DNA from 3 places in the Streptomyces sp. NPDC001536 genome. Region 2 is predicted to be linked to each of the others. Evidence: riboswitches for the same ligand, from Rfam matches in the RefSeq annotation. Region 2 holds a riboswitch; each other region holds the start of a gene.
The links. A riboswitch is a leader RNA that binds a small molecule or an ion and turns the genes downstream of it on or off. The one in region 2 is predicted to bind cyclic di-AMP.
Positions count from the first base shown of each region.

Region 1 (10,385 bases), on a different contig from region 2:
ACCTCGCGGAGACGTGGCAGGACCTGGCCGCCGGACTCCCGGAGGGCGTCCGGGTGCGGCTGCTGCACGCGGTGCACGGCGATCCGCGCGCGGCCGCCGAAGCCGTACGACTGCTCGGTGCCCGTCAGTCGGCGGGCCTGGACCCGCTGCCGACGGAACCGGCGGAACTGGCCCCGGCGTGGCTGCGCGCCCACCGCGCGGAGATCAGGGAGCTGCCGGACGACACCCGGCTGCTGCTGCTCCTGGCCGCGGCCGACCAGTACCCCGTCGCCACGCACGCCTTTCTGCGGGCCGTCGCCGCCGCCCGGCTCGACACCCGGCCCCTGGAGGCTGCCGAGGCGGCCGGGATCGCGCACGCCTCGGCGACCGGGGTCGTCTTCCGCGACACCTGGACGAGGATCGCCGCGTACGAGTCGGGGTCCCCGGCGGACCGCCGCGATGTCCACCGGCTGCTGGCCCGGGTCCTGCGCACCGGAGGCGAAACGTCCCTGCGCTCCTGGCACCGCGGCGCGGGAGCCCTCGGCCCGAGCACCCGGCTGGCGGCGGAACTGGGAGCGGCCGCGACGAGGTCCCGCGCCGCGGGCCGACTTCCGCTGGCCCGCGCCCTCGCCGAACGAGCCGCCGCGCTGAGCCCCGACCGACCCGAACAGACCGTTCTGCTGGCCGACGCCGCCGCGTACGCCTGGCAGGCCGGGGACGGGGACCGGGCCCGGCGGCTGGCCGCACTCTCCGACGGCGACGCGCTCACCGGGGTGCTGGCGCTGCGTGCGGGCAACGCGGCGGAGGCGTTCGACGCGCTGCTGACGGCTGTGACGGCGGAAGGGGAAGAGGGGACTCCGAGTCAGGCGAACGTCCTGAACTCGCCGTCCGCCGATCCCTCGCCGCCCTCTCCCGCACCACGCCCCCGCACCGCGATCCTCGACGTCCCCGACCCCGCCCTCCACCTCCTCGCCCGCGCCACCGAGGCCGCCATCTACACCGGTGACCTGCGGCGATGTCGGGACGCGGCCCTGGTCGCCCGGCGGCTGGGGATCGTGCCGCCGGGCACGCTGGGCGGGCTCGCGGCGGCGTTCGAGGGACGGTACGAGGACGCGCGGGACCTGCTCGCGGCGGCGGCCGGACGGTGCGGGCCCGGTGGCGACCCCACCCTCCTCCTCCACGCCGGCATCGCCGCGCTCCTGCTCGGCGACCACACCCTCGCCGCCGCAGCGACCGTCCGCGCGGCCGCCTCGGCCCGGGTGCGCGGCGCGACGGTCACCGTGGCGCAGGCCATGGAGTTCCGCGCCTACGCCGACTTCTGGACCGGACGCCCGCGCGCCGGAGAGGCCGCGGCGACGGACGCCCTCTGGCAGGCGTACGCCACCGGACAGGACAACGGCGCCTGCCATCTCCAGGCCGCCCTCGCCATGTTCGCGGCGCTCACCGGTGACGCCGAGGTCTGCCGTGAACGCGCCGCCACCGCACGGTCGTACGCCCGCGCCCACGGCCTCGGCCTGCCCGCCGCCCTCGCCCAGTGGGCGCTCGCCTACCTCGACCTCAGCAGTGGCCGCTTCGCCGCCGCGGCGGCTCGGCTGCGCGCCCTCGCCGGGTTCGGTCCGGGCCACGGCCACCGGGCGATCCGCCACATGGCCACCCCGCACTACGTCGAGGCGGCCGTCCGCACCGACGACACCCGGGTCGCCCGTGCCGCCCACGCCGACTACCACCGCTGGGCCAGCGCCGTACGCAGCCCCGACGACCTCGCGCTCAGCGCCCGCTGCCGCGCCCTGCTCGCCCCCGGCGCCGAGGCGATCGAGCACTACCGCACCGCACTCGACCTGCACGCCTCCGGTACCCGCGACTTCGAACGTGCCCGCACCGAGCTGCTGTTCGGCAGCGCGCTGCGCCGGCTGCGCCACCGCACCGAGGCCCGCGACCGTCTGCACAGCGCCCTGGAGGCCTTCGAGCACTTCGGCGCCCCGCACTGCGCCGCCCAGGCCCGCACCGAACTCCGCGCCCTCGGCGCTCCCGCGACCCCCGCGCCGGGCGCCCCCGACGATCCCACCGTCCGCCTCACTGCCCAGCAGCTCATGGTCGCCCGCATGGCCGCCGACGGCGCCACCAACCGTGAGATCGCCACCCGCCTCGCCCTGAGCCCGCGCACCATCGACCACCATCTGCGGGGTGTGTTCACCCGGTTGGGGATCCGGTCGCGGATCGAGCTGGTGAGGTTGCTGGGCGAAGGGGAGGGAAGGTGATGACGGAGAGAGGCGGCCCCCCAGCGGGTCAGTCTGCCGCCCGCTCCCGGAAGACCTCCGCGTCCCACACCCCGTCCAGCCGCGGTGCCAGCCAACTCGGCGCGGCCGCACGGAAGTCGGCGGGCGCCAGCGCTCCGGCGTCCGCGGGCAGTGCCCCGAGCAGCGGCGCCTCCGCGACCTCCGGCAGATCCGTCACATTGCAACGCGACGCAAGATCCGGGGAGTCGGGCCAGCTGCCGATCACGACGCCGAGGAAGTCCAGGTGCCGGGCGCGGAGTTCACGTGCCGTCAGTTCCGTCGTGTTCAGGGTGCCCAGGCCCGCCGACGCCACCACCAGCACCGGCGCCCGCAGCAGCCGCGCCGCGTCCGCCAGGGTGCCGCCCTCCTCGTCGAACCGTACGAGCAGTCCGCCGGCGCCCTCGACCAGCACCAGGTCGTGCTCGGTGGCCAGTTTGGCGGCAGCCTCGGCGACCTGGTGCGGGTGCACCGGCGGGAGTCCGGCCCGCCGAGCCGCCGTCCCGGGGGCCAACGGCTCCGGGTAGCGGGCGACTTCGGCGGCCGTCACCGTCCCCGCCAGCCGCGCCACCTCCTGCGCGTCCCCGGGCTCGTCCGGACCGACGCCGGTCTGGGCCGCCTTGAGCACGGCCACGGACCTGCCCGCCGCCACCGCCGCGGCGGCGATCGCGGCGGTGGCCACGGTCTTGCCGACCTCCGTGCCCGTACCCGTGATCACCAGTACCGACATGTCATCCTTCCCGGGCCGCCGCGCACACCGCGCGCGCGATCCGTGCCACATCAGCGTCCCCCGTGACATACGGGGGCATCGTGTAGACCAGGTCGCGGAACGGCCGCAGCCACACGCCCTCGCGCACCGCCGCCTCCGTGGCGGCCCTCATGTCCACCGGGTGGTCGAGCTGAACCACGCCGATCGCCCCGAGGACCCGTACGTCCCGCACACCCGGCAGCTCAAGGGCCGGCGCCAGACCCTCCCGCAGGCCCGCCTCGATCCGCTTGACCTCCGCGAGCCAGTCCTGGCCGAGCAGCAGCTCGATCGAGGCGCAGGCCACGGCTGCGGCGAGCGGATTGCCCATGAAGGTGGGGCCGTGCGCGAGCACCGGGACCTCGCCCCGCGAGATGCCGTCGGCCACCCTCGATGTGCACAGCGTCGCCGCCATCGTCAGATAGCCGCCGGTCAGCGCCTTGCCCACGCACATCACATCCGGCGTCACCGCCGCGTGCCCCGCCGCGAACAGCGCGCCCGTACGCCCGAAGCCGGTCGCGATCTCGTCGAACACCAGCAGCACGTCGTGCGCGTCGCACGCCTCCCGCAGCACCCGCAGATAGGCGGGGGAGTGGAACCGCATCCCGCCCGCGCCCTGCACCACGGGCTCCACGATCACCGCGGCCAGCTCGTCGGCGTGCCGCGCGATCGCCGAGCGCAGCTCCTCGGCGTACGACTCCTCGTACTCGGCCGGCGGAGGCCCCACGAACACCTGGCGCTGGAGCACGCCGGTCCACAGCTCGTGCATCCCGCCCTCGGGGTCGCACACCGACATCGGCTGCCAGGTGTCGCCGTGGTAGCCGCCGCGCCAGGTCAGCAGCCGCTGCTTGCCGGGGCGGCCCAGCGACCGCCAGTACTGCAGGCACATCTTCACCGCGACCTCGACCGACACCGACCCGGAGTCGGCGAGGAAGACATGCTCCAGACCGTCGGGCGACATGTCGACAAGGAGTTTCGCGAGCCGTACGGCGGGCTCATGGGTGAGCCCGCCGAACATCACATGGCTCATCCGCCCCAGCTGTTCGCGCGCGGCCTCGTTGAGCACCGGGTGGTTGTAGCCGTGGATGGCCGACCACCAGGACGACATCCCGTCCACGAGCTCGCCCGAGCCGTCGGCGAGGCGAAGCCGCACCCCGCTCGCCGACTCCACGACGAGCGGCTCGGCGCGGCCCGGCATCGGGCCGTACGGATGCCAGACATGCCGCCGGTCGAGCTCCAGCAGCTCGGACACGGGCAGCTCAGGCATTGGGCGCGAGGTCCGTTCCGGCACCACGACGGCGTACGGCGACCAGGTCCGTACGGGCCTCACTCGCCGCCGGCTCGCTCACGGCCGGCTCGGCCGCCGAGCCGCACACGGAGCCGCACCCGGCACTCTCATGGGAGCCGCACCCCGCGCCTTCGTGGGAGCCGCAGCCCGCGCTCTCGTGCGAGCCGCACCCGCCCCCGGCGGCGGCCACGTCCGCCCGGTGCTGCGGCAGCGTCACCTCGCCCGCGCCCTCCACCTCGAACCCGGCGTCCGCGATCATCTCCAGGTCGGCCTTGCCGGCCTGGCCCTCGCTGGTGAGGTAGTCGCCGAGGAAGATCGAGTTGGCCAGGTTCAGGGCGAGGGGCTGCATGCTGCGCAGATGGACCTCGCGGCCGCCCGCGATGCGCACCTCGACGTCCGGGCACACGAACCGGACCATGGCCAGGATGCGCAGACAGCGCTGCGGGGTGAGGTTCCACTCCTTGGCCAGCGGAGTGCCCTCGAAGGGGATCAGGAAGTTGACCGGCACCGAGTCCGGGTCCAGCTCGCGCAGCGAGAAGACCACGTCGATGAGGTCCTCGTCCGACTCACCCATACCGGCGATGAGACCCGAGCACGCCGACAGACCGGCCGCGTGCGCCTTCTGCACGGTGTCCACGCGGTCGGCGTAGGTGTGCGTGGTCGTGATCTCGCCGTACGTCGCCTCGGACGTGTTGAGGTTGTGGTTGTAGGCGTCGGCGCCCGCCTCGCGCAGCCGCTCGGCCTGGCCGTCGGAGAGCAGACCGAGGCAGGCGCACACCTCGACGCCTTCGTTCTGGTCCTTGATCGCCTTGATCGTGCCCGCGACCCGGTCCACGTCCCGGTCCGTCGGCCCGCGGCCGCTCGCCACCAGACAGACCCGCTTGGCACCGCCCGCGAGTCCGGCCGCGGCGGCCTTGGAGGCCTCGTCCGGTTTGAGCCACGTGTACTTCAGGATCCCGGCCGTCGAGCCGAGGCGCTGCGAGCAGTAGGAGCAGTCCTCGGGACACAAGCCGGACTTGAGGTTGACGAGGTAGTTCAGTTTCACCCGTCGGCCGAACCAGTGCCGGCGCACCTTCCCGGCCGCGGCCACCACATCGAGCAGGTCGTCGTCGGAGGTGGCGAGGACGGCGAGTGCTTCCTCGCGGGTCGGCAGCTCGCGCCGAAGCCCCTTGTCCACCAGCGTGTTCAGCAGGTCCATGAAAACTGATCCTGTCCTAAGGAGCCGTCTTGGGCCAAGGAGAGTTCGTACAACAGCGGCCATTCACTGTGTGGGTATTGCCACACAGTGGGTGGCTGCTCGTCCCACTAGTGTCTGTTCGCTGCCTACAAAACCCTCGGAGGACCCATGGCGTTCGGCTGGATCGACGAGCAGGCGCTGCTGCGCCGGCGCGCCGGACTCGTACGCACCCTGCGGCCCCGCCCCGCCGACTCCCCGCTCCTGGACCTGGCGAGCAACGACTACCTGGGTCTGGCCCGCCACCCCGAGGTCACCGAGGGCGCCGCGCGGGCCGCCCGGACCTGGGGCGGAGGCTCCACCGGATCTCGACTCGTCACCGGCACCACCGAGCTCCACAGTCAGCTGGAAGTCGAGCTGGCCGAATACTGCGGTTTCGAGGCGGCCCTCGTCTTCTCCTCCGGCTACGCGGCCAATCTCGCCGCGGTCACCGCGCTGGCCCCGCACGGCTCACTGATCGTCTCCGACGCCGGCAACCACGCCTCGCTGATCGACGGCTGCCGGCTGGCGCGCGCCACGACACAGGTCGTCGGCCACGCCGATCCCGAGGCCGTGCGCAAGGCGCTCCAGACGCACGGGGGCCCCGCGGTCGTCGTCTCCGACACCGTCTTCTCGGTGGACGGCGACGCCGCCCCCCTGGCCGCGCTCGCCGAGGCATGCCGGGAGCGTGGCGCGGGGCTGCTGGTCGACGACGCCCACGGCCTCGGCGTGCTCGGCGACGGCGGCCGCGGCGCCCCGCACGCGGCGGGACTCGCGGGCGCCGACGACGTCGTCGTGACGGTCACGCTGTCCAAGTCGCTCGGCAGCCAGGGCGGCGCCGTCCTCGGTCCCGCCCGGGTGATCGACCACCTGGTGAACGCGGCCCGGACCTTCATCTTCGACACCGGGCTCGCCCCCGCGGCGGCGGGAGCGGCCCTCGCGGCACTGCGGCTGCTGCGCCGCGAGCCCGCGCGCGCGTCGCGGGCCCGCGAGGTGGCCGCCGAACTGCACGCACGGCTGACCGCCGCGGGTCACGAGGCGGTACGCCCGGACGCCGCGGTCGTCTCCGTGCGCGCGCCGTCCCCGGAGGAGGCCGTGCAGTGGGCGGCGGACTGCCGTACCGCGGGTCTGGCCGTGGGCTGCTTCCGTCCCCCTTCCGTGCCCGACGGCATCTCACGGCTCAGGCTGACCGCCCGCGCGGACCTCTCCGAGGCGCAGATCGAACGCGCTGTACGTGTGATCGGTGAGACACGACCATGAGTCGGCGTGACACGGCCGTGCTCGGGGCGGAAGGGGTCAGAACGCGGCCGTGAACTCCGCCCAGCTCCCGGGGGAGAAGAGCAGCGCGGGTCCGGACGGGTTCTTGGAGTCGCGCACGGCGAGCAGTCCGGTCCCTGGACCGGTGCGCGGCCGAGCCGTCTCGACACAGTTGTTGGCGCCTGTGCTGTAGCTGCTGCGCAGCCACCGCACAGGGTGCAGATCGGTACTGGAAGGTACGTTCCGAGGCATTGCGGACATGGTGCCTCCTTACGCGCCGTCACCTATCCCGGCGATGTAATCCAACGAGTCCTCGGGCGAAAGGGCGTGGATCTGAAGGGCGTTGAAGGCCTCGCTATAGGCCTGGAGGTCTTCTTTCCGCTCGAGGTAGAGGCTACTCGTCAAGTGGTCGAGAACAACCACGTCCAGATCAGATGTGCTCGAAAATGAGAAGATTACGAAAGGCCCCGTGATGCCGATGTGGGCCCCCGCGGCGAACGGCAGCACCTGAATCCTGACCTGGGGCAGCCGGGCCGCCTCGATGAGCCGCCGCAGCTGTCGCGCCATGACGTCGGGCCCGCCGATGTCCCGGCGCAGCACCGCCTCGTCCAGCACCGCGCTCAGCCTCAGCGGCGGTTCGGCCCGCAGCACGTCCTGCCTGGCCAGCCGGACCTCCACCAGCGCGTCGAGCCGCTCGTCCGGCTCCGTGCCGAGCCCGTTCACCGCGGCCCGGGTCACCGCGCGCGCGTACTCCGGCGTCTGCAACAGCCCGGGCACCACGGAGGTCTCCAGCGTGCGCATCGCACTGGCCTGGGACTCCAGACTGATGAAGTCGCGATACGTCGGTGGCAGTACCCCGCGGTACTGGTGCCACCAGTGGTGCCGTCCGCCGCCCTCGTCGGAGCCCGCCAACACCAGGAGCAACTCCCGTAGTTGGGTATCGTGCACCGCGTAGGCGTCCAGCAGTAACCGCACGTCGGCCGGTTTCACCCCGCTGGCGCCGGTCTCGATCCGGCTCACCTTCGACTGGTGCCAGCCCACCAGCCGGGCCGCCTCACCACTGGTGAGCCCCGCACCGGTGCGCAACGCACGCAGTTCGGCGCCCAGTTTCCGGCGGCGTACCGCGGGACCGTGCTGCATGGGCTACTCCTTACTCCTTCCGAGCCGCCCAAATACGGTCTTCCGTCGGAGAGTTCACCGCTTCGAGCGACAGATATATGCATATCTTGGTGGATCGGCACCGTGACCGGCCGGGTAATGGCAGTCTGGCGATGAAGCACCAGTCCGGGACCGTACTCGAACCATCCGCTCCGTGTCGGACTGCGGTCCCGTGGGAAAGGGACGACGTCGCCATGGCAGACCATCTGGAAGCATCCGTCACTCTGCCGAGCGATCCCGCCTCGGTCTCCGCGGCCCGCACGTACGTCATCGGCACCCTGGCGGAATGGGGTCTGCCGGCGGACACGGAAGCGGCCGAGACGATCCGGCTCATCGTCTCCGAACTCGCCACCAACGCCGTACAGCACACCTTCGGACAGTCACCCACCTTCACGGTGGACATCCAGCTCGACCGTGACGAACAACTGCGCATCGGGGTCACCGACAGTCATCCGCGATTCCCCAAACGGCTGCCGGCCGCCGTCCAGCAGGACAACGGCCGCGGCATGGTCATCATCCGCTGGCTGACCGCGGAGTGCGGCGGCAAGCTGAGAGTCCGGCCCACCCGCGAGGGCGGCAAGACCGTCTCCATCGAACTCCCGTGGACGGTACCGGCGGAGCCGCTCTCCGCGGCGGGGCAGCAGGAGCCGTAGAGAGGCGCCTCCGAGAACGGAGGCGCCTCTCAGGGCGTCACGGCCGGCTGCGAGGGTGACGGCGGGTCAGGTCGCCGACATCCCCGCGGGGTGGGTCACTTGACCCGGCCGTACCAGACGCTCTTGGTCCAGATCTTCTGCAGCTTCACGACCTCCCCGCTCTTCGGGGAGTGCCAGATCTTCCCCTTCCCGGCATAGATGCCGACGTGGTACACGCTGGAGCCGGAGTGGAAGAACACGAGGTCTCCGGCCTTGCGGTTCCCCGCGGAGATATGGCGGGTCTTGTTGTACTGCTGGGCCGCCGTACGAGGCAGGCTTTTGCCGGCCTTCTTGAACGAGTAGAGCGTGAGCCCTGAGCAGTCGAACCGGTGCGGCCCCGCGGCGCCCCACTTGTAAGGGGAGCCCTTTTTGGAGGCAGCGACCTGAAGTGCCTTCGTCGCCGGTGTCGCGGCCTCGGCGTCGGATGCGACGCCCGGGACCACGAGAGAGCCGCCCACTGCGGCGATGGTGAGAGCCGAGGCCGTACCGGCCCGGGCCATGAGCGACGGGACACGATTGAGCGCAGACATGCGCAACCCTTCGTCAGCCGCCTGTGAAGGATGACCTGTCGGATTCGGGCTGGCGAAGTTGCCCGGCCGCATACTGCGGCTTCACCCCAAGGGCTGCTCGGGACGGCTGTTGACAGCCGTTCCGGCGACCCGTCGTGCTTGGGTCCTCCACTCCTGCCGATCCACTCCTGTCGACCGGTCATCCGTGCGGCGGCAGGACTCGGCGTCCGCCCGGATCGCCCCGCCGTTGTGGCGGGGTCTTGTCGTCAGACAGGGATCTTCACGTACTCCACGCCGAAAAACCCAATGGAATCGGGGATTTGTGGTGTTACTCACCACTCACCCGTTCGGGTGGACACTCGACTGTTCGAGGGAGCGTCGACAGGGTCGAGGACCCTCGGACCAGCGACGGAGGTACTCATTCCGGAGTCGGGCTACGCGCGTTGCGCAACCTCGACGGCCCTGTCAAAGGAGGGGCGTCTACTCCAAACGGGGGTACACCGTTTGGTGCGTTTCAACGCCGGTCCGGACGCCTCGCCACGCGGTCGGGCGCGCCGGGCCGGTCGCCGTCACGTCAACTGTCGGAGTGCGGCGGCACCGTGACCCGGGCCGTGCGCCGCTCGCCGTCGAGCACCCGCAGCGCCCGCGCCAGGGTCATGGCGTGCACCTCGGTCTCGTCGCGCTGATGCATGGTCGCCAGCGCGTCGCGCAGCTCGGCCGCCTTCGCCACCAGCGCCTGGGCGGCCCGCAGTCCGCGGTAGGTGTCACCGTGGTGCGCCGGGTTGATACGGCCGAGCAGGTCGACCACCTCGAGATAACGGTCGATCAGTTCGCCCTCGGCGCGCGTCAGAGCGGGCAGCGGAGGCAGCTCCGGTGGCAGCATCGCCCGCTCACCGGGCGCCGGGCGCGGTGCGCGAGGCCTTGCGGCTGGGGACGATCCGGTCCACCAGGCCGTACTCCACGGCTTCTTGGGCGTCCAGGATCTTGTCCCGCTCGATGTCCGCGGTGACTTGCTCGTGGGTGCGCCCGGTGTGACGTACGAGCATCTCCTCCAGGCGGAACCGGACGCGCGCCAACTCCTCGGCCTGAATGGCCAGATCGCTGGCCTGTCCCTCCACCGGCTGGGGCAGGGACGGCTGGTGGATCACCACGCGCGCGCCGGGCAGCGCGAACCGCTTGCCCGGGGTCCCCGCCGCCAGCAGCACCGCGGCGGACGAGCCGGCCTGTCCCAGGCAGATCGTCTCCACGTCACAGCTGACGAACCGCATCGT
Region 1 covers NZ_JBIAVQ010000013.1:230,015-240,399, reverse strand. The annotation lists gene ACFY0U_RS32170 (LuxR C-terminal-related transcriptional regulator) at 1-2,237, shown strand, start outside; gene bioD (dethiobiotin synthase) at 2,266-2,982, opposite strand; gene ACFY0U_RS32160 (adenosylmethionine--8-amino-7-oxononanoate transaminase) at 2,984-4,264, opposite strand; gene bioB (biotin synthase BioB) at 4,257-5,483, opposite strand; gene ACFY0U_RS32150 (8-amino-7-oxononanoate synthase) at 5,631-6,758, shown strand; gene ACFY0U_RS32145 (DUF397 domain-containing protein) at 6,795-7,016, opposite strand; gene ACFY0U_RS32140 (helix-turn-helix domain-containing protein) at 7,026-7,895, opposite strand; gene ACFY0U_RS32135 (ATP-binding protein) at 8,108-8,566, shown strand; gene ACFY0U_RS32130 (C40 family peptidase) at 8,662-9,135, opposite strand; cyclic di-AMP (ydaO/yuaA leader) riboswitch at 9,139-9,350, opposite strand; gene ACFY0U_RS32125 (hypothetical protein) at 9,689-9,997, opposite strand; gene ACFY0U_RS32120 (ATP-dependent Clp protease proteolytic subunit) at 10,005-10,385, opposite strand, start outside.
Region 1: linked by a shared signal. The riboswitch ahead of ACFY0U_RS32130 (C40 family peptidase) and the one ahead of ACFY0U_RS38690 (transglycosylase SLT domain-containing protein) in region 2 are both predicted to bind cyclic di-AMP.

Region 2 (10,385 bases):
GTTCCCGTCGCCGTTCGGCGTGCGGGAGATGACCGAGCCGGTGACCGCGCTGCCGTCCCGCGCGATCCACTGCGGGGTACCGGAGTTGGGCTTGACGAAGGAGTGCGCGATACGGCCGCCGAGCACGGCGCTGACGTCCCGCTGGGCGAAGGCGTACCCGCCACCCTCGGCCGGCTTGCACTCGTAGATCTGCTTGCCCTTGACGACGGACGCCTGGAAGTTGCGCAGCGCGTCTCGGAAGTCGAAGCCCGCGACGGTGACCTTGTGGAGCTGGCCGCGGACGGCGCCGCCGGGGAACTCGGCGGTGTGCAGGTTGGCGTAGAACGCGCCGGGGTCGGACTTCAGGGCGTCGAGCAGCGCGCCGTCCTTCACCTTCACGGTGCCGGTGACGCTGTGCCCCTTGGCCTTCTCCAGCAGCTTGGTGAAGTCGACCTTGACGCCGCCGTTGGTGCCCTTGGCGCCCTGGTGGATGTGGAGCAGGGTGGGCTTGCCGGTGCCGCGCCAGGTCACGGCGACGGACACCTTGTCGCCCTTGACCTTGATGAACTCCAGTGCGGCGCCGTCCTTGTCGTTCACGGCGGGGCCGCCCTGGACGGGCACCTCGTTGGCGCCGCGGAGGCTGGCGGCGAGGATCGTGCCGCCGCTGCCGCCGAGAGCACCGCTCTGACTGACGATGCTCTCGCCGCCCGCGTGGCCCGCGTGGTCGGCGCGGTCACCTCCGGCGGCGAAGGCGGGAATCACCGCGGCGGCGACACCACCGGCGGCGGCCACCGCGACGGCGGTGACGGCGAGGCTCTTACGGCGCTTGGAGAACGTCGCTTTCATGCCCATGATTCTTTTGTCTCCCCGTATTGCAGCTGACGCCCCCTGCGTCAGCTTCTGGGCATGGATACGGAGCCGATCTCAGATTGGACTCAGTCCAGATAAGTGACGTGCGTCACATGCGCGCAGGGGTGATCAGCCCGCCCGGTGCACCACCGCGTCGCACATCTCCATGAGCGCGGCCTTCACATCACCCTCCGGCAGCGGAGCGAGCGCCGCCCGGGCCTCCTCGGCGAAGCGCACCGTGTCCCGCCGCGCCTGCTCCAGCGCGGGATGCGCGCGCAGGGCGGCCAGCGCCTCGGCGTGCCGCGCGTCGTCGGCCAGGTCGGAGTCCAGCAGCTCGCACAGCGCGATGTCCTCCGCGAGGCCCAGCCGCGCCGCCCGCTCCCGCAGTCGCAGCACCGGCATGGTCGGGATGCCCTCGCGCAGATCCGTCCCCGGGGTCTTCCCGGACTCGCGGGAGTCCGAGGCGATGTCCAGGACGTCGTCCGCGAGCTGGAAGGCGACGCCGAGGCGCTCGCCGTACTGCGTCAGCACGTCGACCACCGTCTCGTCGGCGCCCGACATCATCGCGCCGAACCGGCAGGACACCGCGACCAGCGAGCCGGTCTTGCCGCCCAGCACGTCCAGGTAGTGCTCGACCGGATCCCGGCCGTCCTGCGGCCCCGCGGTCTCCAGGATCTGGCCCGTGACCAACCGCTCGAACGCCTCGGCCTGCACCCGGACCGCCTCCGGACCGAGGTCGGCCAGGATGTGCGAGGCGCGGGCGAAGAGGAAGTCGCCGGTGAGGACCGCGACCGAGTTGCCCCAGCGGGTGTTCGCGCTGTCGACCCCGCGCCGCACGGACGCCTCGTCCATCACGTCGTCGTGGTACAGCGTCGCCAGGTGGGTCAGCTCCACGACCACGGCCGACGGCACCACTCCGGGGGCGTACGGGTCGCCGAACTGGGCAGTGAGCATCACGAGCAGCGGACGGAAGCGCTTGCCGCCCGCCCGTACGAGGTGCTGCGCGGCCTCGGTGATGAAGGGGACCTCGCTCTTGGTGGCTTCGAGCAAACCCTCCTCGACGGCCGCCAATCCGGCCTGGACATCGGCTTCCAGAGCCTGGTCCCGCACGCTCAGCCCGAACGGCCCGACGACGGTCACGAGGGGTCTCCTGTCTGCTGGTGTCTACTGGCGATTACACGGTTTGTCGATAGGTCGCTGCCATCACTCAAGTCAGCGTATCCGGTCACGTTTCGATCACCGCTGCCGCCCACCCGTGCAGCGCGGGCGGTATCGGATCACGACCGGTATGTTTTTGATCACCTGAAAAGAACGGATATCTGTCGATTTAGACGGAAGTAATAGAGGGTGTCTCGAACAACCGTTGACGTGGATCCCGGCAGCCAACCCCCGCCCGAGGACGACGCCGCCTTCTTCGGCCAGCCGAAAGGCCTGCTCACCCTCTCCGGTCTGGAGGTCTGGGAGCGTTTCTCGTTCCTGGGCATGCAGGCCATCCTCGTCCTGTACTTCGCCGACTCGGTCGCCAACGAGGGCATGGGCATGTCGGCCGGAACCGCCGCGTCCGTCTCCGCGGCCTACGGCACCCTCGTCTACCTCGTCTCGGTCGCCGGCGGCTGGCTCGCCGACCGGATGCTCGGCTCGTACCGCGCGGTGCTGTGGGGCGGCATCCTGATCGCCTGCGGGCACTACTCGATGGCCGTCCCGACCGCGACCATGACCTGGGTGGGCCTGGGGCTCATCAGCGCGGGCACCGGGCTGCTCAAGCCCAACGTGGCCACCATGGTCGGCAAGCTCTACCGCACCGAGGACGAGCGCCGGGACGCCGGGTTCGCGCTCTACTACATGGCGATCAACATCGGCGCCTTCGCGGGCCCGCTGATCACCGGCTGGCTCGGCGACCACAAGGGCTGGCACTGGGGTTTCTCGGCCGCCGCGATCGGGATGACCTTCGGTCTGATCCAGTACGTCATGGGCCGCCGTCACCTGGCCGGACGCAAGCACGCCGCCGAGTTCGCGCTCGCGCCGGACGCGATGCGCCGGGCGGTGCGGCTGATCGTCGTGGGCGTCGTCGCCGTGGCGGTGGTCGCCGCTCTCGCCGCCGCCGTCGGCTGGCTGACCATGGACCGCTTCGTCGACGTGCTCACCCTGATCTCGGTGATCGCCCCGGTCGTCTACTTCGCGGTGATGTTCCGCAGCCCGCGGGTCACGGCCGAGGAGCGCGGCCGCCTCAGGCCGTACATCGTCCTCTTCCTGGCCTCGACCGTCTTCAACTTCATCCTCTTCCAGGCCTACTCCACGATGATGCTGCTGGCCGCGTCGAACGCCGAGACGACGATCCTCGGCTTCGACTTCCCGGCCAGCTGGTACGCCTCCGCGCTCGGTGCCTTCGAGGTCGGTCTCGCGCCCTTCGTCGCCGCGCTGTGGGTCCGGATGGGCCACCGGCAGCCGCACGCCTCCAACAAGATCGCGATCGGGGTCGTGCTGGGCGGTCTGTCGTTCCTGCTGATGGTCCTGCCGACCAGCGGGCACAGCGGCGACGACTACCTGATGTCCGCCTGGTGGATCGTCGGCTCGTACTTCCTGCTGGGCCTCGGCGACATCCTCCTGGAGACCTCCGGCATGTCGGCCACCACCAAGCTCGCCCCGGTCGCCTTCTCCAGCCAGACCATGTCCCTCTGGTTCCTGTCCCTCGCCCTCGCCAACGGCATCCAGGCCCAGACGGTGAAGCTCTACGACGACGTCTCCAAGCCGGCCTACTTCGGCGTCAACGGCGCGATCGCGGTGGCCGCGGGCCTCGCGGTGATGGCCGCGGCACCGTGGCTGCGCCGCACGATGCACCCGGTCCACTGAACCGACGCAGCCACTGGGGTCACGCTCATGCACATCCGCACTTCCTTCCCCTACGAGACGACCCACGAGGACGTCCGCATCCCGCTGCCGGACGGGACCCGGCTGTACGCGCGCGTCTGGCGACCTCTCACCGACGAACGGGTACCCGCACTTCTCGAATACCTGCCGTACCGGCTGTCCGACTGGACCGCGCCCCGCGACTTCCAGCGCCACCCCTGGTACGCGGGCCACGGGTACGCCTCCGTGCGCGTGGACATCCGCGGGCACGGCAACAGCGAGGGCATGCCGACGGACGAGTACTCGGCGACCGAGCTGGCCGACGGGGTCGAGGTGGTCAACTGGCTGGCGGCACAGCCCTGGTGCAGCGGCAAGGTCGGCATGTTCGGCATCTCCTGGGGCGGCTTCAACTCCCTCCAGATCGCGGCCCTCGCGCCCGAGCCGCTCAAGGCGGTCGTCACGGTCTGCTCGACGGACGACCGCTATGACAACGACGTGCACTACATGGGAGGTTCCGTCCTCGCGGTCGACATGCACGCCTGGGCGGCGACCATGCTCGCCTTCGTGTCGCGTCCGCCGGACCCGCGGTACGCGGGCCCGGACTGGCGGGACATGTGGCTCAAGCGCCTGGAGCGGATCGAGCCGTTCCTGCACACCTGGCTGGCCCACCAGACCCGCGACGACTACTGGCGCCACGGCAGCGTCTGCGAGGACTACGGCGCCATCGACGCGGCGGTCCTGGCGGTGGGCGGCTGGCACGACCCGTACCGCGACACGGTCCTGCGGCTGGTCGAGCATCTGCCGGCCGATCGCGTACGAGGACTCATCGGCCCCTGGTCCCACCAGTACCCCGACCGCGGCCTGCCGCCAGGGCCGGCGATCGGCTTCCTCCAGGAGACCCTGCGCTGGTGGGACCACCATCTGAAGGGCGTGGACACCGGCGTCATGCGCGAGCCGCTGCTGCGGGCCTACGTCAGCGACTCGCATCCCCCGGCCACGGTGTACGAGACGCTCCCCGGCCGCTGGGTCGGTGAGCCGGCCTGGCCCTCACCGCACGTCACGACGGTCTCCTACGGCCTTCAGGGCGCCCCCGTGCTGGTGCGTTCCCCGCAGCACACGGGCGTGGACGCCGGGCGCTTCTTCCCCTTCGGGAACGACGCGGATCTGCCGCCGGACCAGCGGGAGGAGGACGCCCGCTCGGCCTGCTTCGAGTTCGCGGTGGGTGAGGAGACGTGGGTGCTGGGGCGGCCGCGGGTACGGCTGCGGCTGACCTCGGAGGTGCCGCGCGGGCAGGTCGTGGCCCGGCTCTGCGATGTGGCGCCGGACGGTTCGTCGACGCTGGTCACCCGGGGTGTGCTGAACCTTTCGGCGCGGCACGGGCGGGACCGGGCGGTGCCGTGGGAGCCGGGGGCCACCGAGGAGGTGGCGTTCGAGCTGAACGGCATCGGGCACGCCTTCCCGCCCGGGCACCGCATCCGGCTCGCCGTCTCCTCCGCGTACTGGCCGTGGATCTGGCCGCAGGCCGACTCCGCGGCGGGGTTCGCGCTGGAGCCGGCGGGGAGCTTCCTCGAACTTCCGGTGCGGTTCCGTGAGTCGGCGGGCGAGATCGCCTTCGAGGAGCCCGAGCAGTCCGCGCCGCTCGGCGTCAACTTCCCCGCCACGCTGGACGAACCGCGCCCCGAGCGGCTGGTCGTACGCGATGTCGCCAAGGGTGAGCGGCGCCTGGAGGTCGACCCCCGGTACGGCGGCACGCGCGTGTACCCGGACGGTCTGGAGTTCACCGAGGACGCGCTGGAGACGTACACGATCGACGAGACGGACCCGCTGTCGGCGCGCACCCGCTCGGACTGGTCGATCCGGCTGCACCGGCCGGAGCCGGCCTGGGACACGACGGTCCGGACGCGCTCGGAGATCACCTGTGACGGGGCGGAATTCTTCCTCGCCGTCAACGAGGTGGTCTGCACGGAGGGCGGCGAGGTGGTTTTCCACCGGACGTGGGAGAAGAGGATTCCGAGAACAGCCGGTTGAGGACAATTGCCCGATTTGCGGCCACATTTCATCTCCGTGACTTGAGTCACTGCCTCCTGTGAGCGGACTGTGTGATCACGTCCGCCGATCCGCCTTGCCCGAAACGCCAGTTGGCGATTGACGTCCGCAAAGGATCAAGCACCCCATACGCCTCAGACCAAGGTCAATGGGTGTGTTGTGTGAATCCGGTACTTGTTCCGGACATGTGCTCTCGCATACGTTCCCGGCCGGGCGGAACGCCGAATCCTGCCGCCGCCCGAAGACCGCTCACCTACGAGAACTCACGGCAGGAGCGGGGGAACCAGGTAAGTCGCCGAACCGTGCGTTCAGGACATAGTTCTGGACATAACGGACCGGCTTGGGGTGAAGTCGTGTCGCCGTACGGCGGCCCGGCCGGGCAGCTCCCGCCCGAACCCGACAGCTCACCTCGCAGGCGCCGGAGAGGAAACGTCATGCCTGCTGCCGCTCACCGTCGCACCAGAACGTCCCGTCTCGCCCGCAAGCTCGCCGTCGCCGGCACCGGTATCGCCGTGCTCGCGCTCCCGGTCATCGGCGCGACCAGCGCCTCCGCGGCCACCCCGACCGTGGCCACGGCCACCTCGCTGGGCTACTCCAACACCCTCGACGGCTGGATCCGGGCCTCGCTCCAGGTCATGGCCCAGAACGGCATCCCGGGGTCGTACGACGGCATCTACCGCAACATCATCCGCGAGTCCTCCGGCAACCCCTACGCCATCAACAACTGGGACTCCAACGCCGCCGCCGGCACCCCCTCCAAGGGCCTCCTCCAGGTCATCGACCCCACCTTCCAGGCGTACCACGTCTCGGGCACCTCCTGGGACCCGTACGACCCGGTCGCCAACATCACCGCGGCCTGCAACTACGCGGCGCAGCGGTACGGGTCGATCGACAACGTGTGGGGCGCGTACTAGGACGAGCGACCGCTGGGCGGCTCACCGAAGTCGCCCAGCTCGCCGATCAACCGTCGGCGGGCCGCTTCCAGTTGCTCGCCGTACGAGGCATCGAGGATCGACGAGAGCTGTGTCTCCAGCGACCCGCTGATGCGCAACAGCGGGGACCAGACGGCACGATCGTCGACGACCGCCGAGAACTCCCTGCGGTGCATGACCCGATCGAGCCAGTCGGACAGGACGAGTGCCTGGTCGTCCGTCAGGTCGATCTTCACCGGACCCCGTTCCCGAGCAGGTTTTCCTGGAACAGCCTCTCCAGGACGACCGCGATGCCGTCGTCCTCGTTCGACAACGTCACCTCGTCGGCTACCGCCTTGAGTTCGGGGTGGGCGTTGGCCATGGCTACGCCGTGGGAGGCCCAGTCGAACATGGGGATGTCGTTGGGCATGTCGCCGAAGGCGATGGTGTGTTCCGGGCCGAGGCCCAAGTGGTCGGCGGCGAGGGCGAGGCCCGTCGCCTTGGTGATGCCGCATGGCTGGAGTTCGACGGTGCCGGGGCCCGACATCGTCACCGTCGCGAGGGAACCGACGACTCCGCGGGCCGTTGCCGCCAACTCGTCGTCGGACAGGGCGGGGTGGCGGAGCAGGACCTTGCTGATGGGCTCGCACCACAGGTCGTCGCGGCGGTCGACCCGGACCGCGGGCAGGGTGGGGTGCGGCATCAGGTACCCCGGCTCGATGAGGGTGAGTCCGTCGACGCCGTCCTGGTCCACGGCGGCGTAGACCTGCCCGACCTCGGCCTCGATCTTGCCGAGCGCGGTCTCGGCCAGCTCCCGGTCCAGGGTGACCGACCACAGCAGACGGTCCGCGCCGGCGTCGTACACCTGCGCGCCCTGCCCGCACACCGCGAGCCCCGTACTGCCCAGGTCGTCGAGGAGCGGCCGCACTCTCGGGGCCGGCCGGCCGGTCACCACCAGATGCCGGGCCCCGGCCTCCGCCACCCGCGCGAGCGCGGCGAGCGAACGGTCGGAGAGTGTGTCGTCGCCCCGGAGCAGGGTTCCGTCCAGGTCAGTGGCGACGAGTGAATATGCGGTGGGTGCGGCCATGATCAGAGAATACGGATGGTTTCCCCCATCGACTCGACGCGAACCGGACGGGCGCAGCCTTCACATGCGTTGACCGCCGCTCCGGTTCCGCGCTCAAGTGGAATCCCGCACCACCGGTTCCGTCGGCGGGACCACCCCCGCCAGGACACTGAAGTCGGGATCCTCGAAGAGCTTCTCCCCGGGTTCGGTCAACAACAAGGCCCCGTCACGTCTCGATCGAGCCCCTCAGCAGATCCAGCGACCAGAAGCGCTGGATCGCCAGGAACAGCGCGATCAGAACTCGGTGACCTGCTCGGTCGCGGCGTCGTCGATGGCGAACGTCCACTGGGCGCCGCTGTCGACGGTCCACCACTTGGCGCCGACCTGCTGGGCCAACCCGGCCCACAGAAGGGGTCGTTGGAGGAGAAGGTGGTCAAGGAGGCGTTCGGCAAGGCCTTCTTGGCGGCCCGGATCGTCTCCGCGAACTCCGTCCAGGTCTTCGGGACGCTGAGTCCGTACTGCCGGAAGAGGTCCTCGCGGTAGTAGAACATCAGCGGCCCGGAGTCCTGCGGGATCGCGTAGACCGCGTCGGTGCGTCGGTCAGCTTGACCGGCTCGCTGTTCCCGGAGTCGTCGTCGCCGGCGTCGTCGTCGGAACCGCCGCACGAGGGGCTGCGCGCGAACGCCGATCGGCTCTGTGATCGTGCACAGCAGAGAAGCGTTTCAACCCCTTGTCAAGGAAGGTGCCGTCGGGTTACCTACTTGTTGCTCGCGGATGTCAGACGCTCTCGATGCTGTGCACGATCACAGATATCGAGACGTCTCCTTGCCGATCCCCTGGGAGTCCACCTATGCCGTACGACGGTCAGACGCTCGCTTTCGGGGGTGACTACAACCCCGAGCAGTGGCCGGAGGAGGCGCGGGAGGAGGACGTACGGCTGATGCGGGCGGCCGGTGTCACGCTGGTCTCGTTCGGCGTCTTCGCGTGGGCGCGGATGGAGCCCCGGCGCGGGGCGTACGACTTCGCGCGGCTGGACCGGATCATCGGCATGCTCCACGACGCTGGCATCGGCGTGGCCCTGGCGACCCCGACCGTCGTACCGCCCGCGTGGCTCTACCGCGCGCATCCCGAGGCGCTGCCGGTGACGCGGGAGGGCGTGCGGCCGACGTTCGGGGCGCGCGGGGCGATCTGCCACTCGAACCCTCACTACCGGGCGGCTTCGCGGGAGATCGCGTCGCGGCTGGGCGAGCGGTACGGCCGTCATCCGGCGGTCGTGCTGTGGCACGTCCACGACGAGTACGGCGCTCCGGTGACGAGCTGCTTCTGCGACACCTGCGCGGTGGCCTTCCGGCACTGGCTGATGGACCGCAACGGCACGCTCGGGGCCCTCAACCAGGCCTGGGGCACAGCGTTTTGGGGTCAGCAGTACGGCGCCTGGGAGGAGATCGAGGCACCCCGGGCCACGCCCACCGTCACCAACCCCACCCAGCAGCTGGACTTCCGGCTCACCGGCGACGGGCTGGCGGCGGTGGTGGACCTGGCCCTCACGGACGCCGGTATCACTCCCGCCGCGCTGCCCCGGGACGTCGAACTCGTCTTACGGGAAGGCGAGTCGGGGACGTACCGCTTCGCCGCCAACCACACCGGTGGCGAGGTGAAGGTCGTGCTGCCGGACGGCGGTCGGGCCGCCGTGCCGGCGGGTGCGGTCGAGGTGTTCCGCGAGCCGCGCTGACACCTCTGCTTTTGCTCTGCGAGCCGACAGCTCTGTTCCTGCTCTGCCAGCCGGCATCTCTGTTTTTGCTCTGTGAGCCGGCATCTCTGTTTTTGCTCTGTGAAAGGACTCTGACATGCGTAGACGCAGTGTTCTCACCGCTGCGGGAGCCGCCGCGCTGGCCGTTCCCGTGCTGGGGGCGGCGCCCGCGGCCGCCTCCGCGGGGGGTCGCCGGGGGCTGGACATCCGGGCCATGGACATCTCCTCGCTGCCCAAGAACGAGGACCACGGCGCCGTGTACCGCACGGCCGACGGCCGCCGCGAGGACCCGGTCCGGCTGCTCGCCCACGCGGGGATCACCCACGCCCGGCTGAAGGTCTGGGTGAACCCGGTCGACGGCTACAACAACAAGGCCCGCGTCCTGCCGCTCGCCCGCCGGCTGAGGCGGGCCGGCATCGGCATCTGGATCGACTTCCACTACTCCGACACGTGGGCCGACCCGGCGCACCAGACGAAGCCGGCCGCGTGGGCGGACCTGGACGTCACGGGTCTGACGCGGGCCGTCTACGACCACACGGCCGACGTGCTCGGCGCCCTGAAGCGGCAGGGCACCCCCGCCGACCTCGTGCAGGTCGGCAACGAGATCAACGGCGGCATGCTCTGGCCCGAGGGCAAGAACTGGGGCAGTGACGGCGGGGGTTGGGGAAATCTCGCGGCGCTGCTCAAGTCCGGTCTGAGCGCTGCCCGCGACACCTCGCCGCGTGTCCGCACGATGCTGCACATCGCCTCGGGCGGCGACAACGGCACGTCCCGCTGGTGGTTCGACACCGCGGTGTCCTACGGCCTCGACTTCGACATCATCGCCCAGTCCTACTACCCCTTCTGGCACGGCACGTTGGAGACGGCCGCCGCCAACTTCGCGGATCTCACCGCCCGTTACGGCAAGCCGGTCGTGATCGCCGAGACGGCGTACCCG
Region 2 covers NZ_JBIAVQ010000019.1:52,367-62,751, reverse strand. The annotation lists gene ACFY0U_RS38710 (CHRD domain-containing protein) at 1-831, opposite strand, end outside; gene ACFY0U_RS38705 (polyprenyl synthetase family protein) at 958-1,968, opposite strand; gene ACFY0U_RS38700 (peptide MFS transporter) at 2,197-3,678, shown strand; gene ACFY0U_RS38695 (CocE/NonD family hydrolase) at 3,706-5,703, shown strand; cyclic di-AMP (ydaO/yuaA leader) riboswitch at 5,958-6,154, shown strand; gene ACFY0U_RS38690 (transglycosylase SLT domain-containing protein) at 6,156-6,635, shown strand; gene ACFY0U_RS38685 (hypothetical protein) at 6,632-6,889, opposite strand; gene ACFY0U_RS38680 (HAD family hydrolase) at 6,886-7,719, opposite strand; partial or broken gene ACFY0U_RS38675 (extracellular solute-binding protein) at 7,996-8,294, opposite strand; partial or broken gene ACFY0U_RS38670 (beta-galactosidase) at 8,549-9,214, shown strand; gene ACFY0U_RS38665 (Beta-galactosidase C-terminal domain) at 9,227-9,430, shown strand; gene ACFY0U_RS38660 (arabinogalactan endo-beta-1,4-galactanase) at 9,546-10,385, shown strand, end outside.

Region 3 (10,385 bases), on a different contig from region 2:
CGCGCTCGCCGCGCGGATGGCGGTCAGGGCGACGGCGTGCGTGGCTCTGGACCGTACGCGGGAGACGCCGACGATCGCCGTGGAGGCGCCGTTCGAGTGCGACGCGAGCATGGAGCGGGACGGTGTAGTGCTCAAGGCTCCGGCGGGACGGGGTGAACGGTCGTGGTGGTTCGGCCAGTTGGTGGAGGCGGCACCGCTGGGCACGTGGGCGGCGCGGCTCGGCGGGCGTACGCCGCGGGAGATCGTGGCCCTGCCGGTGGCGGACGACTGGCGGTCCGATCTGCACGCGGCGTGGTGCCGGGCGGCCGTACGGCAGCGGGACGCGGCCTGGGCGCGGGCGCTGCTGGGGGCGCCCGGGGCGCCGGAGGCCGGGGGGCCCGGGGCGGTGTCCCTGGCCGAGCGCGCCAAGCTGCTCGGCACGCTGGGCTCGGCCGAGCGGGCCGACTGGGTGGCCGGTTTCATCTCGGCGCACGGGCTGTCGGAGGCGTTTCAGCTGCTCGGGGGGTGTGCGGTGCCGTGGGCGGAGCCGCTCGGGCGGGCTGTGGTGGACGCGCTCAACATCGCGCGGGACGCGGGGAGTTACCCATGGAGTTTCAGTGGCGTGATGGGGCTGGCGGAGCGGTGTCTCGATCCGTCCGAGGCGGGGCGGCTCGACGGGCTGCTGGCGGTGCCGGACGAGCCGGAGGACGCGAGTCCGGGCGCCGGAGGGTACTGGGCGGAGGCGTTCCAGCGGCTGGTGACGACGTTGCAGTTGCGGGCGGCGATGGCGCGGGAGTTGGAGGCGGTCTGACGGAGCCGGCCGGCGGCGGCCGGGCCGGCCCGCTGTCCCGGAGCGGCTTACGCGCCCGCGGGCTGCCGCACGTTGGCGCGGACCCAGTCCACGATCGCCTGGGTGGTCGCCCCCGGGGTGAAGATCTCCGCGACCCCCTTCTCCTTCAGCGGGGCGATGTCGGCCTCGGGGATGATCCCGCCGCCGAAGACGAGGATGTCCGCCGCGTCCCGCTCCTTGAGCAGGTCGATGACGGCGGCGAAGAGCGTGTTGTGGGCGCCGGAGAGGATGGAGAGGCCGATCGCGTCGGCGTCCTCCTGGATCGCGGTGTCGACGATCTGCTCGGGCGTCTGGTGGAGCCCGGTGTAGATGACCTCCATACCGGCGTCGCGCAGCGCCCGCGCGATCACCTTGGCCCCGCGATCATGGCCGTCGAGTCCCGGCTTGGCCACCACGACGCGGATCGGACCGGCTGCCACACCCATCACTGCCTCCATGAAGCGACTACATCCATCCGTACCGACACGTACCGAACATGCCATGTATGCCACCGCGACGGCACCGGTACGGCACGGACGTCCTCACACCGCATTGTGCGAGGAAGTGAACGAACGTTATCTCCAGCATCCCGTAACCGGCAGTTTCGCGGTGGAGACCGAGGGGGAAATCACACGGTGGGACACGTTCGCCGCGCACCGTTCCGAGTCTTTGCGGCACACGGGCCGCTGCGGTACGCGGCCCCCGTACCGCAGCGGGAGCAAGCGCAACGGGAGCCGCAACGAGGTCGCCGCACCACCGCGCCGCGGGCCGCGCGCCGTGGCGGTGCGGCGGGCCGACGGTGGCACGAAGGGCACGTAGGGCAGGTAAGGCACGACAGCGGGGAGCCTCGTCGCCACACCGGCAGGGAGCCTCGTCAGGTCATCGGCGCACCATGCTCCACCCGCGCCACACGCCGCACCCGCCCGACGCGCCCTCCTCGTGCCTCCTCGACCGCCTCCGCCGCGGCCTCCCACGAGGGCACACGGGGGACGGAGCTGTCTTCTCGTGTGCCGACAGGAGGTCGGCCATGAAGGTCACCAGGGCAGCGGCGCCCTTTCTCCCGCTCTGCCGGCGGCTGCTCCCGAGCAGCCTGGCGGGTCTGTCCGCGGCACTCCTGAAGGCGACCGCCCTGGAGCTCGCGATCCTCGCCGGACACCTCCTCCTCTATCCCTCCGGCGTCCTCCAGGAACGCCGGACACCGGCCGTCCCGCTCCCCTCCCCGGACGGCCCCGCCCACCTGCCGACGGAGGCCAAGCCGCCCGTCGTCCTGCTGCACGGCTTCATCGACAACCGCTCGGTCTTCGTCCTGCTGCGCCGCAGCCTCCTCCAGCACGGCCACCGCCAGGTCGAGTCGCTCAACTACTCTCCGCTGACCTGCGACATACGCACCGCGGCCGAGCTGCTCGGCCGGCACATAGCGGAGATCTGCGAGCGCACCGGAAGCAAGCAGGTCGATGTCGTCGGGCACAGCCTGGGCGGACTGATCGCGCGCTATTACGTACAGTGCCTCGGCGGGGACCTACGAGTGCGCACCCTGGTCACGCTCGGCACCCCGCACTCCGGGACCCGGGTGGTACCGCTGGCGGACGCGCACCCGATCGTGCGGCAGATGCGCCCCGGCTCGGACGTCCTGGAGGAGCTGACCCGGCCCGCGCCCGGCTGCCGTACGCACTTCGTGAGCTTCTGGAGCGATCTCGACCATCTGATGGACCCGCTGGAGACCGCCCGCATCGACCACCCCGACCTGATGGCGCAGAACGTTCAGGTGAGCGGGGTCGGGCATCTCGCGCTCCCCGTGCACCCGGCCGTCGCGATCGGGATACGACAGGCCCTCGACACCCCGCCGACAGGAACCGCGGCCGCGGCCGACGCCGGCGGTCTGACAGTGGCGTGACAACCGCAAGACAGCAGTCCAACATCGAACAATCTTCGAACACAAAGCCAAACCCGCGTCCGCACTCCCCCGAAACACGGCCGAATGCCCGTTTCCTGAAGGCGTGAAACCTGTCGAAGATTGTCGCGCCCGCGTACCGCCGGGTACAGTCACCGCACTGCTCTGGCAGCCCCTGTTGTCGAGGCGAAAGAGAAGTTGGTGAACGACCCGTACTCGTCGGGGACCATGACCACCCCGGCTCCCGCTTCCGATGCCTCGGCGCACTACGCGCCGTACGGCACACAGGAGGCTCAGTACGGTGACTACGCCACCTACGGTTACGACACGGGTGCCCACACCACCGCGCACTTCGACGCGGACCCCCTGTTCGGCAGTCTCCCCGGTGAGAACACCGGGTCGTACGACGCGGGCCAGTGGGCCACGGACAGTCACCAGACCCTGAACTACGACCAGTACGCGGCCCAGCACCACGCCGCCTACGACACCGGCGCGTACGACACGACGGCGTGGACCGGCGAGCACCAGCAGCTCTCCGTGATCCCCCCGCAGGCCGGCGCGCCCGACGCGAGCGGCCAGTGGGATGCCAACGCCTGGCTCCAGCCCGACCAGTCCGGGGGCACCGCCGACCAGACCCAGCACTGGGAATGGGGCACGCAGGCCTTCGACACCGGCGCCTACGACGCCACGCAGTGGAACTCCGACGGCACCACGCCGGCCCACGAGGAGCCCGTCGACCACCAGTCGACAGCGATGTTCGAGCAGGTCTCGTACGAGGAACCGGCCGAGCACGACGCCGAGTTGAGCGCCACCGGCGAGTTGCCCGCCCTCTCCGAGGACGACGCCGCCCCGCTCCTCGACGATCAGGAGGACGCGGCCCCGGCCCCGGGCTCACGCATGGCCGCCCGTAACGCGGGCCGTTCCCGCCGTCGTACGCCCCCCAAGCGCTCCGCACTGATGAAGATCGCGGTGCCCTCCGCCTGCGTCATGGGGGTCACCGGGATCGCCGCCGCCTCCGTCGGAGGTCTGAGCGACGACAAGAACAGCTCGACGACCGCCGCCGACGCAACAACCAAGTCCGTCCAGCCGTCCGCCGCGAACAACAAGCTGGACACCCAGCTCGAGAGCCTCTCCGCGGGCGCCGACGACTTCGCCGACCGGGCCAGCCGTACGCAGGAGCGCATCGACCTCAAGGCCCAGCAGGCGGCCGAGAAGAAGAAGGCGGCGGAGGAGGCGGCCCGCAAGGAGCGGCTGCGCCCCAAGTTCGCCCTCCCGGTCGCCCAGCACGGCCTCAGCGCCTACTACGGCCAGGCCGGCGTCAACTGGATGTCCGTGCACACCGGCATCGACTTCCCCGTCTCGTACGGCACGACGGTGATGGCCGCGACCGACGGCACCGTGCGCACGGAGTGGAACAGCGCCTACGGCAACATGATGGTCGTGACGGCGAAGGACGGCACGGAGACGTGGTACTGCCACCTCTCCACCTACCGGGTCGCCTCCGGTACGACCGTGAAGGCCGGCGACCCGATCGCGTACAGCGGCAACTCCGGCAACTCGACCGGCCCGCACCTGCACTTCGAGGTGCACCCGGCGGGCGGTTCGGCGATCGACCCGCTGTCGTGGCTGCGCAGCCACGGCCTGAACCCGACGTAGGCGTACGCGCGATTCCCTTGCGGGCCCCCGCCCTTCACCGAGCGGGGGCCCGACTGCTGTCTAGAGCTTCTCCACCGGCGCGTACCGCAGCAGCAGCCGCTTCGGCTTGGTGTCCCCGAAGTCGATCGTGGCCTCGGTGTTCGCGCCCGTGCCCTTCACCGAGGTCACCGTGCCGAGCCCGAACTGGTCGTGCGTGACGCGATCCCCGACGGCCAGCGAGACGACCGGCTTGTCGGAGGCGCGGCTCGTGGCGAAGCCGGACGCGCCCCTCGCCGAGGAGCGGGAGCGGGACGAGGACAGCGAGGCGGCCACTCCCGACGCGGGGCCGGAGGAGACCGGCGCGGTGGCGCCCGTCCGCTTCCAGTCCACGTGCTGCTCCGGGATCTCGGAGAGGAAACGCGAGGGCGGGTTGTACGACGGCTGCCCCCACGCGCTGCGCAGCGCCGAGCGCGTCAGATACAGCCGTTCCCGCGCGCGCGTGATGCCGACGTACGCCAGGCGCCGCTCCTCCTCCAGCTCCTTGGTCTGGCCGAGGGAGCGCATGTGCGGGAAGACGCCGTCCTCCATGCCGGTCAGGAAGACGACCGGGAACTCCAGGCCCTTGGCGGTGTGCAGGGTCATCAGAGTGATGACGCCGGAGCCGTCCTCGTCCTCGTCGGGGATCTGGTCGGAGTCGGCGACGAGCGCGACCCGCTCCAGGAAGTCGGAGAGTGAGCCGGACGCCTCGCCCTCGGCCGACTCCTGCTCGAACTCCAGGGCCACTGCGGCGAGTTCCTGGAGGTTCTCGATCCGGGTCTCGTCCTGCGGGTCGGTGGAGGCCTGCAACTCGGCGAGATAGCCGGTGCGTTCGAGCACCGCCTCCAGGACGGTCGCCGGTCCGGCGCCGGACTCGACGATCGTACGGAGCTCCTCCATCAGCACGTTGAACCGCTTCACGGCGTTCGTCGACCGCGCGGCCATGCCGTAGGCCTCGTCGACCCGCTTCAGCGCCTGCGGGAAGCTGATCTTCTCGCGCTGGGACAGGGCGTCGATCATCGCCTCGGCGCGCTCGCCGATGCCGCGCTTGGGGACGTTCAGAATGCGCCGCAACGGTACGGAGTCCTCGGGGTTGGCGAGGACACGCAGGTAGGCCAGGACGTCCCGGACCTCCTTGCGCTCGTAGAAGCGGACGCCGCCGACGACCTTGTAGGGCAGGCCGACGCGGATGAAGATCTCCTCGAAGACCCGGGACTGGGCGTTGGTCCGGTAGAAGACGGCGACGTCGCCGGCCTTCGCATCGCCCGAGTCCGTCAGTCGGTCTATCTCCTCGGCGACGAACTGCGCCTCGTCGTGCTCGGTGTCGGCGACATAGCCGGTGATGCGCGCGCCCGCGCCCGCGTTGGTCCACAGGTTCTTGGGGCGGCGGGACTCGTTGCGCTCGATGACCGCGTTGGCGGCGGACAGGATCGTCTGGGTGGAGCGGTAGTTCTGCTCCAGCAGGATCGTCGTCGCGTTCGGGTAGTCCTCCTCGAACTGGAGGATGTTGCGGATCGTCGCGCCGCGGAAGGCGTAGATCGACTGGTCGGCGTCACCCACGACACACAGTTCGGCGGGCGGGAGGTCGAACTCGGCCGGGGGGACGTCGACCGGGTGCTCGTTCGTTCCCACCAGCTCGCGGACCAGCGCGTACTGGGCGTGGTTGGTGTCCTGGTACTCGTCGACGAGGACATGCCGGAAGCGGCGGTGATAGTGCTCGGCGACATCCGGGAAGGCGCGCAGCAGATTGACCGTCGTCATGATCAGGTCGTCGAAGTCGAGCGCGTTGGCCTCCCGCAACCGCGACTGGTACATCGCGTAGGCCTGGGCGAGGGTCTTCTCGAAGCCGTCGGTGGCCTGGGCGGCGAAGTCCTCCTCGTCGATCAGCTCGTTCTTGAGGTTGCTGATCTTGGCGCTGAAGGACTTGGGCGGGAAGCGCTTGGGGTCGAGGTCGAGGTCTCGGCAGACCAGGGCCATCAGACGCTTGGAGTCGGCCGCGTCGTAGATCGAGAACGACGACGTGAAGCCGAGCTTCTTGGATTCCCTGCGCAGGATCCGCACGCACGCGCTGTGGAACGTCATCACCCACATCGCGTTCGCGCGCGGGCCGACGAGCTGCTCGACGCGCTCCTTCATCTCGCCCGCGGCCTTGTTGGTGAAGGTGATCGCGAGGATCTGGCCCGGATGGACATTCCGCTCGGCCAGCAGGTAGGCGATGCGGTGGGTGAGCACCCGCGTCTTGCCGGAGCCGGCGCCGGCCACGATGAGCAGCGGGGTGTCGGAGTGGACGACGGCCGCGCGCTGGTTCTCGTTGAGCCCATCGATGAGCGCGGCCGCGTCCAGGACCGGGCGCGGGGCGCCGTCGCGGTAGTACGCGTCCCTGTCCGGCGGCACGTCGAACCTGCCGCCGAACAGATCGTCCGGAACGGGTTCCGGTACGTGCTCGTCCTCGGGCGGTGGCGGGGGCTCTTCCTCGCGGCCCGTAGGGGCTTGGAGGTCCGCCAGGAAGCTGTCGTCAAAGAGGCTGCTCATCGCTCTCCGAGTCTAGGGCTCCCCACTGACACCCCGCCGCCGCCCTGAGAACATGGGCACTTTTCAGCGGCGGCTTCAGAAGCCGAGGATCTTCCAGACCTGGCCGCCGGGCGTCTTCCCACCCTCCATCACCGTCCCGTCACGGTCCGCGATCGACCAGGCGGAGACATAGACCTTGCCGTCGTACGGGTCGACGGCCACGCCCGCCGGGAAGGGCACCTTCACGTTCGTCCGCTTGCCGTGCGAGACCTTGGTCACCACACCCTGGAAGAGCTGGCTGACGTAGAGATCGCCACTGCTGTTGAAGGCGATACCGCTGATCGAGCCGAAGCCCGACTTCCAGCCGAGGATCTTGCCGGTCCAGGGGTCCACCTTCCACACGCGCGCGGTGGGCTTCTGGGCCTCGCCGTTCAGCTCGCCGACGTAGAGGTAGCCGTCGGGGCCGAGCGCCAGGGACGTGGGAACCGACTGGTTCCTGTCGTGGTCCGGGAAGACCGTGAAGGGCTTGGCCTTGCCGTGCGGCGAGACGACGACCAGGTCGTTCCCGGCCGCGTCCGCGACGATCTTGCGGCCGTCGGGGAGGGCGAGGACGGCGTACGGGTTGGACTCGACGGACGCCTTGTGCGGGTTGTGCTTGAGTTCCACGGCGGTGATGTCGGCGGCGATCCTCGCCTTGCCGTGGCTGATCTTCAGGAGCTTGCCGAGTTTGTTCCAGGGCGGTGTCGTGGGCACTCCGGCCTCCGGCGGGGCGAAGGTCTCCACCCCCCAGAGCTCGCCGTGGAGGGCGGAGACGCCGTCCACGCCGGTCGCGAAGCCGCCGTCGGGGGCGGCGCCCGAGGGCAGGCCCTGCACCACCCGGTAGTGCTTCCACGCGCCCCCGTCCCAGTAGATCTCGGTGACGGCGGAGGAGAGACCCACACAGGTCTCGCCCTCGGGGCCCTCGCCGAGGCACTTCTTGCCGCCGCGGCCGGCCTCGGCGACGTACAGATGTCCGCTGTCGTACGAGAGCTGGCGCGGGTTGTCGAGACCGGTCGCGATCACGCGGACGACCGGCTTGCCTGCCCCCTGTCCCCCGGAGGCGGTCGCGGGGGCGATGCCCGCGGTGGCGGCGAGTGCGACGCCGGTGGCGATGACCAATGGTGTGCGGTTCCTCATTGCCGTATCCCCCTCACCTCGCCGCGGCATCCGACCACGGCTCGGCAGGAAGCTAGCGGCCGGAAGCGGGCGGACGTCGCCACTCCGCCAAAAATACGTACAACTCGTGGCAGATCACTCCGTATTCACCACCGCGAGCGATGCCCTGACCTAAGGTCACGAAAATGTATCGGGCCTATCGGACATCAACCTTCACAGGGGCCACACGCGTTGGCTACCGTGCCGGAAGGCCGTACGACCCCCACCGGCGAACCTCGCCGGGCCGCGCGGCCTCCGCCGAATCCGGAGCGCCGCCGCGCACCCGGAACCGGGGACCCACCGAACTTGGGGTGAATCGGCCGACTCCCGTACAGGGAACGGCCGTAGGGCAACCCTTCCGAACCACCCGCCCGAACCCGACAGCTAACTCGGTAGGCGGAGCACGGAAGGAGTCGCCACCCTTGGCGTCGCACCGCAAGTCGCCTCCCCCGGGTACGCGCGTAGCCGGCATACGCACGCCCGCTCTCGCCACGGCCGCCCTCACCTCCGTGGCCCTGCTCTCCCAGACGGCCACCGCCGCTCCCTCGACCGATGACAAGCCGAGCATCGAAGAGGTCGAGAAGAAGGTCGACGACCTCTACCGCCAGGCGGAGTCGGCGACCGAGAAGTACAACTCGGCCAAGGAGAAGACCTCCAAGCAGCGCAAGGAGGTCGACACCCTCCTCGACGACGTCGCCCAGCGCACCCAGAAGCTCAACGAGGCCCGCGAGGAGCTCGGTTCCTTCGCCGCGGCCCAGTACCGCACCGGCGCCTCCGCGCCCGACACCGCGACCTTCCTGCTCGCCGACTCCCCGCAGGACTACTTCGACCAGACGCAGCTGATGGGCCGTATGACGTCCCGTCAGAAGGACGCGGTCGACGACTACGTCACCGAGCAGTCCGCGACGATGAAGAAGCGCCAGGAGGCCACCGACAGCCTCGCGACGCTCTCCGAGTCGCAGAGCGATCTGAAGACCGCCAAGGCGACCGTCCAGCGCAAGCTGTCCGCCGCGCGCGAGCTGCTGTCCCAGCTGACCGCCGAGGAGAAGGCGCGTCTCGCGGCGATCGAGAAGCAGAAGCAGGAGGAGGCCGCCCGCAAGGCCGCCGAACTGGCGAAGCAGCAGGCGGCCGAGCAGAAGGCGGCGGAGGAAGCGGCCGCGGCAGAGGAGTCGGCGAGCAGCTCGTCGTCCTCCTCCGAGGCCTCGGACGCCTCGTACGCCACGAAGGCCGACAAGGCCCTCGCCTTCGCCCGCTCACAGGTCGGCAAGCCCTACGTCTGGGGCGCCACCGGCCCCGACTCCTACGACTGCTCCGGCCTCACCCAGGCCGCCTGGAACGCCGCCGGCATCTCCCTGCCGCGCACCACCTACGACCAGGTGAACGCCGGCACCACGGTCACCCTCGCCAACGCCAGGCCCGGCGACCTCGTCTTCTTCTACGACGACGTCACCCACGTCGGCATCTACATCGGCAACGGCAAGATGATCCACGCGCCGAAGCCGGGGGCGTACGTGCGCGAGGAGTCCATCTACTACGACGGTGAGTCGGCGATCCACAGCGTCGTACGGCCCGCCTGACCTACGGCGGGGTGGCCCTGGCGTCAGTGACCTCCCCGGTTCTCGACACAGGGCCCCTCGCCGGGCTGGGGCTCGGCGTAGACGCCGTGCACCTCCCCGCTCAGCTCGTCCTTCGTCACCCGTCCGGAGACGCACACGACTCCCGTGTAGACGGCGTAGTACCCGTTCCCGACGGAGACCCCGTGCTTCTCACCGCACCCGACCCGCTCCAGCGCCGCCTCGACCCGCTCATCGCTGAAGCGGCCGAACTCCCCCGACCCGCCCTCCTTCCGGACCTTCGCCAGCTCCGCGAGGATCAGCTCGGCCGACGCCTGCCCACTGGCCTGCTGCGCCGCGCTCAAGGACGCCTGCATGCGGTAGGCGTGGTTGTCGGCGTAGTTGGGGGGAGCGTCCACGGGCCCGTCCTCGCTCCCGCCGGCCGTGTTCGAGGCGGAAGGCGAGGGGGAGGAAGGCAGGGCGGTGGGCGTCGCAGTGGACTGGGCGCACTTCGGCGGGGGCGGATAGGACTGGGTCGCGGTGGCCGACGGCGCGGCACCTGCCTCGTGGGCTCTTTGACTTCCGCACGCGGTGAGAGCGACCGCCACGAGGGCGAGGGCGACTGATCGTCTGAGGGCCATGCGCAGAGTCTTTCGCCCGACGACAGGGGCTGTCATGAGCGGAACTACTCAGGTGATGGGCAGATCCGTCTGGGCGTCGGGCGGCGAACGCCCAGGTGGGTGGGTTCCGGTGTGAT
Region 3 covers NZ_JBIAVQ010000009.1:92,274-102,658, reverse strand. The annotation lists gene ACFY0U_RS24485 (DUF5691 domain-containing protein) at 1-790, shown strand, start outside; gene ACFY0U_RS24480 (cobalamin B12-binding domain-containing protein) at 838-1,254, opposite strand; gene ACFY0U_RS24475 (lipase family alpha/beta hydrolase) at 1,836-2,702, shown strand; gene ACFY0U_RS24470 (M23 family metallopeptidase) at 2,928-4,355, shown strand; gene pcrA (DNA helicase PcrA) at 4,416-6,902, opposite strand; gene ACFY0U_RS24460 (ScyD/ScyE family protein) at 6,978-8,057, opposite strand; cyclic di-AMP (ydaO/yuaA leader) riboswitch at 8,322-8,489, shown strand; gene ACFY0U_RS24455 (NlpC/P60 family protein) at 8,498-9,652, shown strand; gene ACFY0U_RS24450 (hypothetical protein) at 9,676-10,047, opposite strand.
Region 3: linked by a shared signal. The riboswitch ahead of ACFY0U_RS24455 (NlpC/P60 family protein) and the one ahead of ACFY0U_RS38690 (transglycosylase SLT domain-containing protein) in region 2 are both predicted to bind cyclic di-AMP.